One region of the Lactobacillus acidophilus genome, then DNA from elsewhere that is predicted to be linked to it. Evidence: predicted binding sites of a transcription regulator. Region 1 holds the regulator's gene; the other holds the start of a gene.

What was found. The regulator HrcA, encoded in region 1, represses chaperone genes, less so after heat shock. The targets are predictions, from matches to a motif close to TTAGCACTCNNNNNNNNNGAGTGCTAA.
Region 2: SO785_RS07735 (Hsp20/alpha crystallin family protein) is a predicted target of HrcA. The motif match lies at 4,391-4,417, and genes of this name have one in related genera.

The regions. Positions count from the first base shown of each region.
Region 1 is NZ_CP139575.1:583,782-591,652, forward strand. It holds gene truB (tRNA pseudouridine(55) synthase TruB) at 1-695, shown strand, start outside; gene ribF (riboflavin biosynthesis protein RibF) at 716-1,645, shown strand; gene abc-f (ribosomal protection-like ABC-F family protein) at 1,896-3,407, shown strand; gene hrcA (heat-inducible transcriptional repressor HrcA) at 3,507-4,556, shown strand; gene grpE (nucleotide exchange factor GrpE) at 4,569-5,153, shown strand; gene dnaK (molecular chaperone DnaK) at 5,169-7,013, shown strand; gene dnaJ (molecular chaperone DnaJ) at 7,097-7,871, shown strand, end outside.
Region 2 is NZ_CP139575.1:1,598,326-1,606,196, forward strand. It holds M-box (ykoK) riboswitch at 1-62, opposite strand, end outside; gene SO785_RS07700 (TPM domain-containing protein) at 106-690, opposite strand; gene SO785_RS07705 (ComE operon protein 2) at 704-1,183, opposite strand; gene trpS (tryptophan--tRNA ligase) at 1,207-2,229, opposite strand; gene SO785_RS07715 (SOS response-associated peptidase family protein) at 2,335-2,934, shown strand; tRNA gene SO785_RS07720 (tRNA-Gly) at 2,976-3,046, shown strand; gene SO785_RS07725 (CPBP family intramembrane glutamic endopeptidase) at 3,101-3,763, opposite strand; gene greA (transcription elongation factor GreA) at 3,841-4,302, opposite strand; gene SO785_RS07735 (Hsp20/alpha crystallin family protein) at 4,517-4,942, shown strand; gene SO785_RS07740 (C1 family peptidase) at 5,086-6,402, shown strand; gene SO785_RS07745 (ABC transporter ATP-binding protein) at 6,455-7,399, opposite strand; gene SO785_RS07750 (ABC transporter ATP-binding protein) at 7,420-7,871, opposite strand, start outside.

The sequences.
Region 1 (7,871 bases):
ATCAAGGAACAGGTTTATTTGGATATGCGACAGATTCTTATGATATTGATGGTAAAGTTTTAAAAGAAAAAAGATTGGTAATGCCATTTACTGTAGAAGAAATTCAGAGAGGAATGAATACTTTTAAAGGTAAAATCGAGCAAGTCCCACCAATTTATTCTGCTGTAAAAGTAAACGGAAAACACCTTTATGAGTATGCACGTGAAGGAATTAAAGTGGAACGTCCAAAACGTCAAGTAGAGATTTTTCAATATGATTTGTTAAATGATCCTAGTTTTGATAAAGAAAAAGGTCAAGAAAGCTTCGATTTTGAAATAACTTGTAGCAAAGGGACGTATGTTAGATCATTAGTTAATGATTTAGGCGAAAAGCTAGATGAGCCAGCAGTTATGACATACTTGCGACGAGTGGCAAGTTCTGGATTTGATATTTCACAAGCTGTAAAATTAAGTGAAATTGAAGCAAATCCTGAAAAGGCTAGTGAATTGATTCAACCGATTGATGCCTTTTTTAAAGATTATGAAACTATTGATTTACCTGAAGGTAAATGGCTTAAAGTAAAAAATGGTGCTGGCATTTCTTTGGAAACAAATGCAAAAAAAGTGGCATTACGGTACAATGAAAAAGTTAAAGCGATTTATGAGAAAAAAGGAAAGATTTATCGTCCCAGCTTAATGCTGCTTCAAAATGAATAATCGAAACGAAGGAATTAGTTGTGAAAATCATTCATCTAACTTATCCAGTAAAGGAAAATATTTTAAATTCAAAAGTAGTTTTGGCTTTAGGTTTTTTTGATGGAGTTCATTTAGGACATCAACGCTTAATTACTCGAGCTAGGGAAATTGCTAATCAAAAAAATTTACCTGTAATTGTAATGACTTTTGATCGTCATCCTAAGGAAATATATGCGGATAAAAAGAATTTTAAATACTTAGAAACCTTAGATGAAAAGGCAGATAAAATGGCTAAATTAGGTGTTGATTATTTAGCTGTTATGCCATTTACAAAGGATTTTAGTCAAATAAGCGCGCAGAAGTTTGTTGACAACGTAATTGTTAAATTGAATGCTGACACTGTGGTTGCAGGATTTGATTATACATATGGTCCTAAAAATATAGCTAATATGGACAATCTGCCTAATTTTGCTAAAGGAAGATTTAACATTGTAGTTATGCCTAAGCAAGTTTTTGATGGGAAAAAAATTGGTTCTACTGAGATACGTCAAGCTATCAAAGATGGGAAAATGGAATTAGCGTATGAATTAATGGGTCATCATTATGTAATGAGTGGCATAGTAGGGCATGGTAAAAGAAATGGTCATAAACTTGGTTTTCCAACAGCTAATTTAGAGTGGGCTAACCATAAGGTTATTCCTAAAATAGGTGTTTATGCAACAAAAACTAAAGTTAATGGCAAATGGCATGAATCAATGACCAGTGTTGGTTATAATGTTACAATTGGTCAAAATAAACGTATTTATATCGAATCTAATATTTTTGACTTTGATGAAGATATTTATGGTAAACCCATTGAAATTAAATGGTATAAGTATACTCGTGGAGAAATAAAGTTTGCTGGTTTAGATGAACTAAGAGAGCAACTTGAAAAGGATCAAGATGAAATTAAAGCATATTTTGCTAAATAAAGTTGAAAAATGATTTTATTCGTGATAATCTTTTCTTAATCAATTGAAATTTACTGAAGAAAGAGGGATCGCCGTTGCGTCTGTAATCTTGCAAATGAAGCATAGTTGAACAATGTACTTTTTGGTAGATGGTGAGATTATGCACTTTTGGCAAGATTGACATAGACGGGATGCCTCTTTTTTGCGCATAAAAGTAGGGAGTCTATGCTTGTTAAAAGTGTGAACTCCCTTTTTTACGTGAGGTGATTTCATGAGCAATATTAAGATATCTAATCTTTCATTTAGATATGAAGATGCTAGCGAAAATATTTTTAATGACTTGAATTTGAATTTGGATAGTAGCTGGAAGTTGGGCTTAGTAGGTAGAAACGGTAGAGGTAAGACTACATTTTTAAATTTACTAAGAAAGAAACTAAAAGGGATAGGTAAAATTGAAAGTAACTTGGATTTTTCATATTTTCCAATTACTATAAAAGATCTAAAAAATATTACTTTGTATGAATTACAAGAGCAGGTTAGCTTTGAACAATGGGAACTTGAGCGAGAAATGAATTTGTTAGCTGCAAATCCAGATTTACTTTGGCAACCATTTAATACCTTGAGCGGTGGGGAACAAACTAAGATACTACTAGCTTTATCTTTTACTGATAGGGATGCATTTCCATTAATTGATGAGCCAACTAACCATTTGGATGAAGCCAGTCGTTTGCAAGTCGCACAATATTTGAAGAAGCATGATAAAGGCTATATCGTGGTAAGTCATGACCGTGATTTTTTGAATCAAGTGACAAACCATATTTTGGCGATTGAAAATACTGAGATTCATTTGTATCAAGGTAATTATGCCAGTTATGAGGATACGAAAAATAAAAGGGATCAATTTAACCGCGATAAAAATGAAAAGCTAAAAAAGGAAGTTAGACGTTTGAATGAAAGCCAATTACGTTTAAAGAACTTTTCTAGTAAGTCTGAAAATAAGAAGAATGCCAAAGCACATCATAATGAAATTCATGCGGATATTGATAAAGGCTTTTTAAGCCATAAGTCAGCTAAAATTATGAAAAGATCTAAAAGTTTATCTAAAAGAATGGATAAAAACATTGAGGCTAAAAAAGGTTTGATGACTAACATCGAAGATACACCTGATCTAACGATGAATTTTCAGCCAAATTATCATCATACCTTACTTGAAACGCAACAATTATCTTTGAAAATAGAAGATAAACCTCTCTTTAAAGATTTAAACATGGTTGTTAAAAATCAAGGCATTGTATCTTTGGAGGGTAAAAATGGTACTGGTAAATCCACTTTTCTCAAATTAGTATTGGATCAAACAATTGACGTTTCATATCAAGGTAAATTAATTTTAACGAATGGTTTGCAAATATCATATTTGCCACAAGATTTTACTGAATATACTGGTACATTAAAAGAATTCGCTGCAAAGCAAAAGATCTCCTATGAAGAACTGCTCAATAATTTAAATAAAATGGGTTTTCCAAGAGAAAGCTTTAATACTAAAATTGAAGAAATGAGTATGGGTCAACAAAAACGTGTCGCTTTAGCTAAGTCATTAGTAGAACCTGCTGATTTATATTTGTGGGATGAGCCTGCAAATTACCTAGATGTGTTTAATCAAGACCAATTGATTAATTTGTTAAAGCAAGTTCAACCAGCGATGATTTTAGTTGAACATGATGAATACTTTATTGAACGAGTAGCTAATCAAAGAATTACTTTAAACTTGAAGAAAAAAGTTTAAAATAAATTAGCACTCAGGTTGCATTATTGCTAATTTCTAGTATAATATAATCTGTTAGCACCTGATAGATGTGAGTGCTAAAAGTGAGGGCGATATATAATGTTGACCGAACGTCAAGAACTTATTTTAAAAACGATAATTATGGACTTCACACAGACACATGAACCAGTTGGTTCTAAGACAGTGATGAATCAGTTGCCAATCAAAGTATCAAGTGCGACTATTCGCAATGAAATGGCAGTTCTAGAAGATCAGGGGCTAATTGAAAAAACTCACTCTTCTAGTGGCCGTATTCCTTCAAGTGAAGGATATCGCTATTATCTTGATAACTTGGTTGAGCCGCTTAAATTACCGGAGTCCGTTTATAATACAATTGGAAGTCAACTAGATCGACCTTTTCATCAGGTAAACGAAATTGTCCAAGAAGCGGCAAGAATTTTATCAGATTTAACCAATTATACTGCATTTGCTGAAGGACCTGAGAAACGTGACGTTAAAGTTACAGGCTTTAGAATTGTTCCATTATCCTCAAGACAGGTAATGGCAATTCTGGTCACAAGTGATGGCAATGTTCAGAACCAGGTTTATGCTTTACCTCATAATATTTATGGGGAAGAAATTGAAAAAGCTGTTCATATGATTAATGATCAGTTAGTTGGTAAGAGTTTAAACGAAATAAATGTTTCTTTACTTAGTGAACTTGCTAAAAGTGAGCTAGGCGGAGAACATGTGACTGAGCTGCTTAGTTTAGTTGAAGACGTTTTAAAAGATGCTGCGAGTGAGCAGATGTATGTTGATGGACAAATAAATCTATTAAATAATACATCTGAGCATAATGTGAAGGATATTCGTTCACTTTATGAATTGATCGATCATGATAATTTGTTTTCTAATTTGATGGATAGTAAAGCAGATTCCAAAGATAAAAATTATCCAATTAAAGTTAAATTAGGATCAGAATTACCAAATGATTTATTAAAAAATTACAGTTTGCTGACTGCTGAATATAATGTTGGTTCTCATGGTAAAGGGACAATTGCTTTATTAGGTCCAACTAACATGCCATATTCGCAGATGATCGGACTTCTAGAATATTTCAGAAATGAATTAGCTAAGAAGTTACTTGATTATTACGGCAAATTTCAATAGAGGAGGTTAGCCGTGAGTAAAGAAGAGTTTCCAAGTGAAAAAAATTTGGATAAAGAAGAAAACACTTCTAAGCCTAAAAAAGCAGTGAAAAAAGAAGCGGCTAAAGGCGAAGAAACAAAAAAGAATAATGAAAATCAGAAGTTAGCTAAAGAAATAGCTGATTTAAAAGAAAAAAATAAAGACTTAGAAGATAAGTATTTGCGTAGTGAAGCGGAAATTCAAAATATGCAAAACCGTTATACCAAAGAACGTGCGCAACTTATCAAATATGAATCTCAAAGCTTAGCTAAAGATGTTTTGCCTGCAATGGACAATTTGGAAAGAGCGTTAAGTGTAGAAGCCGATGATGATGTATCTAAACAATTGAAAAAGGGTGTTCAAATGACCCTTGATGCACTTGTTAAAGCAATGAAAGATCACGGTGTTGTTGAGATTGAGGCTGATGGCGTTAAATTTGATCCGACATTACATCAAGCTGTGCAAACCGTAGCAGCTGAAAATGATGATCAAAAAGATCACGTCGTTCAAGTTTTACAAAAAGGATATCAATATAAGGATCGTACACTAAGACCAGCAATGGTTGTAGTTGCACAATAGGGAGGAAATTTATAAATGTCAAAAGTTATTGGTATTGACCTCGGAACTACTAACTCAGCAGTTGCAGTTCTTGAAGGTAAAGAACCTAAGATTATTACTAATCCAGAAGGTAATCGTACTACTCCATCTGTAGTTGCATTTAAAGATGGTGAAATTCAAGTTGGTGAAGTAGCAAAGCGTCAAGCTATTACTAACCCTAACACTATTGTTTCAATTAAGCGTCACATGGGTGAAGCTGATTACAAGGTTAAGGTTGGCGACAAGAGCTATACACCACAAGAAATTTCTGCATTTATTTTGCAATACATTAAGAAGTTTTCAGAAGATTACTTAGGTGAAGAAGTTAAAGACGCAGTTATTACTGTTCCTGCTTACTTCAACGATGCTCAACGTCAAGCTACTAAAGATGCTGGTAAGATCGCTGGTTTAAATGTTCAAAGAATTATCAACGAACCAACTGCTTCAGCATTGGCTTACGGCTTGGACAAAGATGATGACGACGAAAAGGTTTTAGTATATGACCTTGGTGGTGGTACTTTCGACGTTTCCGTTCTTCAATTAGGTGACGGTGTCTTCCAAGTATTGTCAACTAACGGTGATACTCACCTTGGTGGTGACGACTTTGATAACCGTATTATGGATTGGCTTATTAAGAACTTTAAGGATGAAAATGGCGTTGACTTATCTAAGGATAAGATGGCTATGCAACGCTTAAAGGATGCATCAGAAAAAGCTAAGAAAGACTTGTCAGGTGTATCATCAACTCACATTTCACTTCCATTTATTTCTGCAGGTGAAAGTGGTCCACTTCACCTTGAAGCTGATTTGACTCGTGCTAAGTTTGATGAATTAACTAATGACTTGGTAGAAAAGACTAAGATTCCATTTGACAATGCATTAAAGGACGCAGGCCTTACTGTTAACGATATTGATAAGGTTATCTTAAACGGTGGTTCAACTCGTATTCCCGCTGTACAAAAGGCAGTTAAGGAATGGGCTGGCAAGGAACCTGACCACTCAATTAATCCTGATGAAGCTGTAGCATTAGGTGCAGCTATTCAAGGTGGTGTTATCTCAGGTGACGTTAAAGACATTGTTTTACTTGATGTTACTCCATTATCACTTGGTATTGAAACTATGGGTGGTGTGTTCACCAAATTAATTGACAGAAACACTACTATTCCAACTTCAAAGAGTCAAATCTTCTCAACTGCTGCAGATAATCAACCAGCTGTAGATGTTCATGTATTACAAGGTGAACGTCCAATGGCTGCAGATGATAAGACACTTGGTCGATTTGAATTAACTGATATTCCACCTGCACCACGTGGCGTTCCTCAAATTCAAGTTACCTTTGATATCGATAAGAATGGTATCGTAAATGTATCTGCTAAGGATATGGGTACTGGTAAGGAACAAAAGATTACCATTAAGAGTTCATCTGGTTTATCAGATGAAGAAATCAAGCGTATGCAAAAAGACGCTGAAGAACACGCTGAAGAAGACAAGAAACGTAAAGATGAAGCAGATCTCAGAAATGAAGTTGATCAATTGATCTTTACAACTGAAAAGACTTTGAAGGAAACTAAGGGTAAGGTATCTGACGAAGATACTAAGAAGGTTCAAGAAGCTCTTGATGACTTGAAGAAAGCTCAAAAAGATAATAACTTGGACGAAATGAAAGAAAAGAAAGATGCTTTATCAAAAGCTGCTCAAGATTTAGCTGTTAAGCTTTACCAACAAAATGGTGGTGCTCAAGGTGCAGCTGGTCAAGCAGGTCCTCAAGGCGGCAACCCAAATGATGGTAACAATGGTGGTGCCCAAGATGGTGAATTCCATAAGGTAGATCCTAACAAGTAATGGGTTTATAATTAAACAAAAAGAGAAAAGAACTACCCATTGAGTAGTTCTTTTCTTTTGAAAACGATAAGGAGTTCAATTGCATGGCACAAGAAGATTACTACAAAGTACTTGGCGTAGATCGTGACGCCAGTGATCAAGAAATTAGTAAAGCATATCGTAAGTTAGCGAAAAAATATCACCCAGACTTGAATCATGAACCTGGTGCAGAAGAAAAATACAAGCAAGTAAACGAAGCTTATGAAGTTTTACACGATAAGCAAAAGCGTGCACAGTATGATCAATTTGGCTCTGCTGGTGTCAATGGTCAAGGTGGCTTTGGTGGTGCAGGTCAAGGATTCGGGGGAGCTGGGTTTGATACCTCTGGTTTTGGCGACTTTGGTGACATTTTTGGTGATATCTTTGGTCAAGGTGCTCGTCAGCAAAGGGTAGATCCAACGCAACCACAACGTGGTCAAGATTTGGATTATACATTGACTATTGACTTTATGGATGCAATTAATGGTAAAAAGACGCAAGTTAGCTATACTCGTGATGAAACTTGTGAAACCTGTGGCGGTAATGGTTGTGAAAAAGGTACTCATCCTATTACATGTGATAAATGTCATGGTACTGGTGTAATGACTGTTACCCAACAATCAATGCTAGGTATGATTCGTCGCCAAACCACTTGTGACAAGTGTAATGGACGTGGTGTAATTATTGAACATCCATGTAAGACTTGCGGTGGTAAAGGTACCGTTGAACGCAAGAATACCATTGAAGTTGATATTCCAGCGGGTATTGACAATGGTCAACAACTTCGTTATCAAGGTCAAGGTGAAGCTGGACGTAATGGTGGCCCATACGGTGATTTGT
Region 2 (7,871 bases), 960 kb from region 1:
CTCTGGATGTTTCTGGGCGATAGCGTGTGTTCATGTAGGAGTCTCACCTAACAGTTTTTATATCTACAAAAAGTGTAAGGACTTATCCAAAATAAGTCAAGTTGACTAATTGTGTGGTTCGGAATTTCGATGACCAAATTTTTTTAATACATAAACAATTCCCATGATCAAAAATGCAAGTGCTAAAGCAATAGGTAGCGCTACACTATGTGGATGAGATATCTTATTTTGTTCACTACTAGTTAAATCATATTTATCTAAAGCATATTGATACTGCTGATCAACTTTAGTCGCACAGGCTCTAAAAACAAAACGTAGTCCCTGGTTGAATTTAGCATTATTTTGACTACGTAATTGATCAACTTCAGCCCGTAAAATATTAGCTCTAGCATCAGCAGTAAAAGCACCATGTAAATCTTTAGTTGAAAAGATTTGAACATTTCTTTTGCTTCCCTTTTGCCCTACCACAATAAAAACGGTGCGCTTAGAATGATCTAATGTCTTAGGAGTTAACTTATTTAATTTTTTAACCGTAATTACCACAATTTGTGGCTGTTCTTTAGTTTGAAGATAGCGATTATTTTTTTCATTAATTAGAGTCTTCGTCTCTTTATTTAAAATATGTGCATTATCTTCAATATTTGATTGTACAAATCCTGTAGTCGTTAAAAATACAGCTAGTAAACCAATTAACCAAATAAAATTAATTCTCGTCTTCTTCAAGTTTATGGGCCAAGCCTTCCACGTATTTTCGATCGATCTTAATTTGTTCATATGGTACCCCGCAATCATGAAGCAGTTTCATTGCTAATGGATTATCGCGATAGTCAAAATAATAGTTTATCTTTTTAATACCTGCTTGAAGTAAAGATTTACAGCAATTATAGCAAGGAAAATGCGTTACATAAATTTCAGTACCATCTGTTGAAACACCAAATTTTGCACATTGAATAATTGCATTCATCTCTGAATGAATAGTTCTAACGCAGTGCCCATCAACCATCTGATGGCCTACTTCATCACAGTGAGGTTGACCTGAAACAGAGCCATTATAACCTGTCCCAATGATGCGATTATCCTTAACTAAAACGCTACCTACTAACGCCCGATTACAAGTTGACCGTTGGGCAATAACCAGTGCCTGCATCATAAAATATTGTTTCCAAGGGATTCGATCGTGCATGATTTACCTCTTATTTTTCAAAATTATCTATTTTTAAAATAGTTTAAACCAATGGCATCACGAACTTCTTCCAAAGTCTCGTTAGCAACTTTGTTAGCTTTCTTTGACCCTTCCAAAAGCATTTCATAAACTGCATCTTCATCTTGTGCAAATTTTTCACGGCGTTCACGAATTGGTGCAAGTTCATTTTCAAGCACTTTGTTTAAGTAACGCTTAATCTTGACGTCACCCAAGCCACCCTTTTGGTATTCTGCTTTAAGTTCTGCTACCTTATCCTTATCTGGATCAAATACATCAAGATAAGTAAATACAGTGTTACCTTCAACTTTACCTGGATCTTCAACATGAATGTGGTTTGGATCAGTGTACATTGACATAACTTTCTTTTGAACAGTCTTAGCATCATCTGCAAGATAAATAGCATTGCCAAGAGACTTAGACATTTTAGCATTACCATCAAGACCTGGAAGACGACCTTGGCCCTTAGGTGGGAAGTACCCCTTTGGTTCAACTAAAATATCAGTATTGTAAACACGGTTAAAAGTTCTTACAATTTCACGTGTTTGTTCAAGCATTGGTTCTTGATCATCACCAACAGGGATCAAAGTCGCCTTAAATGCAGTAATATCTGCAGCTTGAGAAACCGGATAATTTAAAAATCCGACAGGAATAGAATCCTTAAAGTCTTTTTGCTTAATTTCAGTTTTTACAGTAGGGTTTCTTTCAAGACGCGCTACTGATACAAGATCCATGTAATATGAAGTCAATTCAAATAGTGCTGGGATTTGAGATTGAACGTAGATAGTTGACTTAGTAGGATCAATACCTACAGCTAAATAGTCTAATGCCACCTGAATCAAGCTATTACGAATTTTTTCAGGATTACGAGCATTATCAGTTAAAGCTTGAGTATCTGCAATCATAATATATGGATCATATTTACCAGAATTTTGTAATTTTACTCTGTTTTTTAATGAACCAATATAGTGACCGATATGAAGCTTACCAGTTGGACGGTCACCGGTTAATAAAATCTCTTTTGCCATAATCTTGCTCTTTTCTAAATTTATTTTTTGTATTTATTGCTTAATTACCTAATTTTAACAAAAATTAAGCTATGATTAAACTATCACTAGTGAAAGGATATAAGCATGTGTAATCAATTTCGTCTACCCAAATTGGCCCAAATAAAAAAATACTTAAATGCAGATTTAAACTTACCTTTAGTCGAACCTCAAATAGATATTTTCGAAGAAAAAGACATTTTTCCTAATCAAATTGCGCCAGTTTTGCTTTATCAAGACCAAAAACTACAACTCATCAATAAAAATTGGGGCTACCCCAGTCCAGTAGATAGTAAACCTTTATTCAATGCTAGAATTGAGCGCTTTTATGAAACGAAGCCTTCAATGTGGGACGAATCATTTGCTAAACAACGTTGTTTAATTTTAACTAATGAATTTTTCGAATATTCCAAAAATACTTATCACGCATCAAACGGCAAAAGTTATTATGAACGTTATAGTTTCAAAAGTAAGCAGCCAATTACAATGATTGCTGGAATTTATGATCAAAATAATTTTGCAATGGTCACGACCAAACCCAATTCAACAATGCAGCCGATTCATAATCGAATGCCTTTAGTAATTGAACCTCAAGAACTTCGGCGTTGGCTTTTTCAAAATTTTACCAGTTTAATAAATCGGGAAAATATTACTCTTCAAGTAGAAAAAATACCCAGAAAAAAATAATTGCTTTATTCAGAAAAAGAATGATAAAATAAAAGCAGATTGCGGGTATAGTTAAATGGTAGAACGACAGCTTCCCAAGCTGTAGATGCGGGTTCGATTCACGCTATCCGCTTAAAAGAATAAAGGATGAGACATTAGACTTTGTCTCATCCTTTATTTTTTGCTCTTAAACCATAATCACAGTTAAAACGCCACTTACTATTGCCAGATACATTGGAAGAAAAAGCGTTTGAGAATATAAGTAACTCCAGGCAAACAACATTCCATAGGCTGCTTCAATTGCGAAAGTTTCGATTGAACTTTGATAATTCAATAAGCTAAAAATCAAGCCTGAAATAATAATTCCCGTTACTGCCGCTCTTTTAGCATTATTACGAAACGCATAATTAAATAAAAAACCTGTTGCCAAAAATTCCTGCAAAATCGGTAATATAATTCCTTCTACTACAATCAAGAACCAAAACATATCATTAGACTGATTCTTTAAGTAGATCGCCTGAAAATCATAATAATTAATTTTGCCATACGCTTGTAAATACGAAATAGTAATTCTTGTTGCCGTAATTATCAAAGTTAATAAGACAACTACTGAAAAATTTCCGAGCCAAGGTAATTTAAAATCACGGGCAAAAAAGCGCTGCTCTCGATTAAAGCGATAAATATAAAATAGTAAAACCATTGCTGCAATTAGACCGAACAAAATCAAGTCCCAAATATGCAACGGCGACTTTCTAGTAACTAGCTTTATTACAGCAAAAACCAGCACATAACCTATTAAATATACCGCATAGCGAATAATATTGCCTTCTCTTGACTCTGGCGTATTCAAAGCGTCTCACTCCTAATCTGGATAGTGTCCTACAAATCCAATATTATACCAAAAAAGTACAGTTTATTGAATAATTGTTATTTTACTTCTACAATTGTTACTTTATATTCTCCAGCAGGTGCTTCAACAATTGAAGTTACCCCTGCTTCTTTTTTCATAATTGCTTGCCCAAGTGGTGAGTCAAAAGAGATTTTACCATCCTCTAAATTTGCTTCCATCCGGCCGACAATCTTATATTCTTCGGTTTCATCGTCATCGTCAAACTTTAATACAACAGTCTTACCTAGATCTACTTTACCGTCATCTTTAGTTTCAACGATTTCCGCATATTTTAATTGTTTATCTAAATAACGTAGCCGACTTTGTAAATGTCCTAAATCGCGCTTAGCTTCAGTATATTCAGTATTTTCTGATAAGTCTCCCAATGCACGAGCGTCCTGTAAAATCTTAATTCTACGTGGACGATCTTTCTTTAAACGTGCAATTTCATCTTCAATTTGTTTATAGCCTTCTGGCGTCATTTTTTGAAAATATACCATAAATAAAATGCTTGCTCCTTTGTCTTTTAATTATACAAAAGTTATCCACAAGTGTTAATCATTGATTTAATCATCTTTTTAAGCGAAATTAGCACTAAATATTAAAGAGTGCTAAATAGTTTAATTTTTTTAATAAACGACTAAAATAATCAGTGTAAGAAAAAAATGAATCCTTACAAATTAGAAACTAAACAAAATGAAAGGAAGTTTTATTATGGCAAACGATATGATGAATCGTCGCAATGATATGATGGATGCAATGAACGATTGGTTTGGTTTTCCAAGAAACTTCTTTGATGACAGCGAAATTGAAAATATCATGCAATCAGATGTTGCAGAAACTGATAAGGACTATGTAGTTAAGATTGATATGCCCGGCATGAATAAAGACGACATCAAACTTAATTACAAAGATGGCGTTTTAAGCGTGGCCGGTACTAGAAAAGCCTTTAAAGATACTAACGATAAGGAAAGAAATATCATCCACAAAGAAAGAAGCGAAGGTAGTATCTCAAGAAGCTATAGATTGCCAAATGTAGTTGCAAATGAGATTCATGCAAAGTATGATAATGGTGTATTAACCATCACCCTACCAAAGCAAACTGCTGGGGATGATGATAATTCTATCCAGATTGATTAAATTATTAGATTATTGCAAGAAGTCTGATTAATTTAAATGGATAATTCTCTAAAACGGGTTCAATGATTGAACCCGTTTTTGTTTTGGCTTAAAATAGTAGTTAATTTAAGAAAAGATTAAAAATGAGAAAAGGAGATTTTTTAATGGCTCATGAACTCACTGTGCAAGAACTAGAAAAGTTCTCTGCTGATTTTAACAAGAATCCAAAGAATAAAATTATTGCTCGTGCGGCTCAACGTAGCGGTGTGCTCGAAGCATCTTACAACGATCGCGTAGAAGGTGAATTAACTCGCGTTTTTTCAACGGAATTAGATACTGACAACGTTACTAACCAACTTCACTCAGGTCGTTGCTGGGAGTTTTCAACCTTAAATGTTTTGCGTCATGCATTTGGCAAGAAGTACAAAGCAAAGAACTTTACCTTCTCACAAGCCTACAACTTCTTCTGGGATAAGATTGAACGTGCTAATATGTTCTACAATCGTATCTTAGATAGTGCTGACATGCCTCTTGATTCTCGTCAAGTGAAAGCTGATCTCGACTTTGCTGGTGCAGACGGTGGACAATTCCAAATGGCTGCCGCATTAGTAGAAAAATATGGCGTTGTTCCTTCATACGCAATGCCTGAAACTTTCAACACTAATAATACAACTAGCTTTGCGACAGCTCTTGGTGACAAGCTTAAAAAAGACGCATTAGTTCTTCGTGAATTAAAGCAATATGGTAAAGATGACGAAATCGCTAAGACTCGTGAAAAATTCTTGAGTGAAGTTTACCAAATGACTGCTATCGCTGTCGGTGAACCACCTAAGACGTTTGATCTTGAATATCGTGATGATGATAAGAAATATCATTTAGACAAGAATCTTACACCACTTGAATTCTTACATAAGTATATGGGTGAGGTTGATTTTGATGACTATGTTGTTTTAACTAATGCACCTGATCATGAATACAACAAGTTATACGGTCTTCCAGCAGAAGATAACATTGAAGGCTCACTTAGAATCAAGCTTTTAAATGTACCTATGGAATACTTATCATCAGCTGCTATTGCTCAATTAAAAGATGGTGAAGCAGTATGGTTTGGTAACGATGTTCTTCGTCAAATGGACCGCAAGACTGGTTATCTTGATACTAACCTTTACAAACTTGACGATTTATTCGGCGTTGATCTTAAGATGTCTAAAGCTGACAGATTAAGGACTGGTGTTGGTGAAGTTTCACACGCAATGACCTTGGTTGGTGTTGATGAAGATAATGGCGAAATCCGTCAATGGAAGGTCGAAAACTCATGGGGCGAAAAATCTGGTTCTAAAGGATTCTTTGTTATGAGTAATGACTGGTTCAACGACTATGTATATGAAGTTGTTGTTCACAAGAAGTATTTAACCGATAAGCAAAAAGAACTTGCAGAAGGTCCTATTACCGACTTGCCTGCATGGGATTCATTAGCTTAATAAGCAATAAAAAAAGCCTCAAATTGTAATGAGGCTTTTTTTATTGCTTATTTTAATCTTCGTAACTTGCCGCAACTTGTTGATAATGCTTAACTTCATCATCTGTACAACGTACAAAATGACCTGGACGAATTTCGTGCATACTGCGTTCTTTACCATCCATTTCTTCTTTTTGTGCGTCATAAGGGATACGTTTACGACTGCGTTCTACATCTGGATCTGGAATTGGCACAGCAGAAATCAAACTCTTAGTATAGTCATGAAGCGGACGATCATAAACATCATCAGCTGGACCAACTTCAAGCAACTTACCATAGTGCATAACTCCAATACGATCTGAAATAAATTTAACCATTGATAAATCGTGTGCAATAAATAAGTACGTTAAGCCGCGCTTTTTCTGCAATTCAATCATCAAATTAACAACCTGAGCTTGAATTGACACATCCAAAGCGGAAATCGGTTCATCAGCGACAATAAATTTAGGTTCTACTGCTAATGCACGGGCTATCCCAATTCTTTGACGCTGACCACCTGAGAATTCGTGAGGAAAACGGCTGGCGTGACTTTCATTCAATCCAACAGTTTCAAGAAGTTCTTCTACTCTTTTAATTCTCTCCTCTTTGCTCTTAACTAAATGGTGAATATCAAGACCTTCTGCAATAATATCTTCAACAGTCATTCTTGGGTTAAGAGAAGCATACGGATCTTGGAAAATCATTTGTGCATCCCTAGTAAAAGCTAACTTGTCAGCGCGTGACTTAACACCAGCCACATTTTTACCTTCAAAAATGACCTCACCACTAGTTGGATTATACAATTGTAAAATTGAACGACCAGTAGTTGTCTTACCTGAACCAGATTCACCAACTAAACCAAAGGTTTCACCTTCATAAATATCAAAACTTACGTCATCAACAGCTTTGGTTACATTACGGCCATTTTTAAAGTATTGTTTTAGATGTTTTACTTCCAAAATTTTCTTTTTTTCTGGCATAAAATTCTCCTTTGCTGTTATTACTTAACCTTTGGTAATTTATCTTCTTGTTTCATAAAATCATATTTCTTCCAGCGCCTTTGAATTTCTGCTGGTGGATCAACTTTAGGTGCACCTGGTGCAAGTAACCAAGTTGCAGCATAGTGAGTATCGGTCACCTTAAAAAATGGCGGTTTACGCTCAATATCAATTTTCATTGCATACTTATTTCTTGGGGCAAATGGATCACCCTTAGGAGGATCAAGTAAGTTAGGTGGCGTACCTGGGATAGATTCAAGTGTATCACTATCAAGCGTAGGCATTGAATTAATCAAACCCCAAGTGTATGGATGTTGTGGATCATAGAAAATTTCATCTACACCACCGAATTCTAAGAATTCACCAGCATACATTACAGCTACACGATCTGCCATTCCAGCTACTACACCCAAGTCGTGAGTAATGAAAATAATCGAAGTTTTTACTCTCTTTT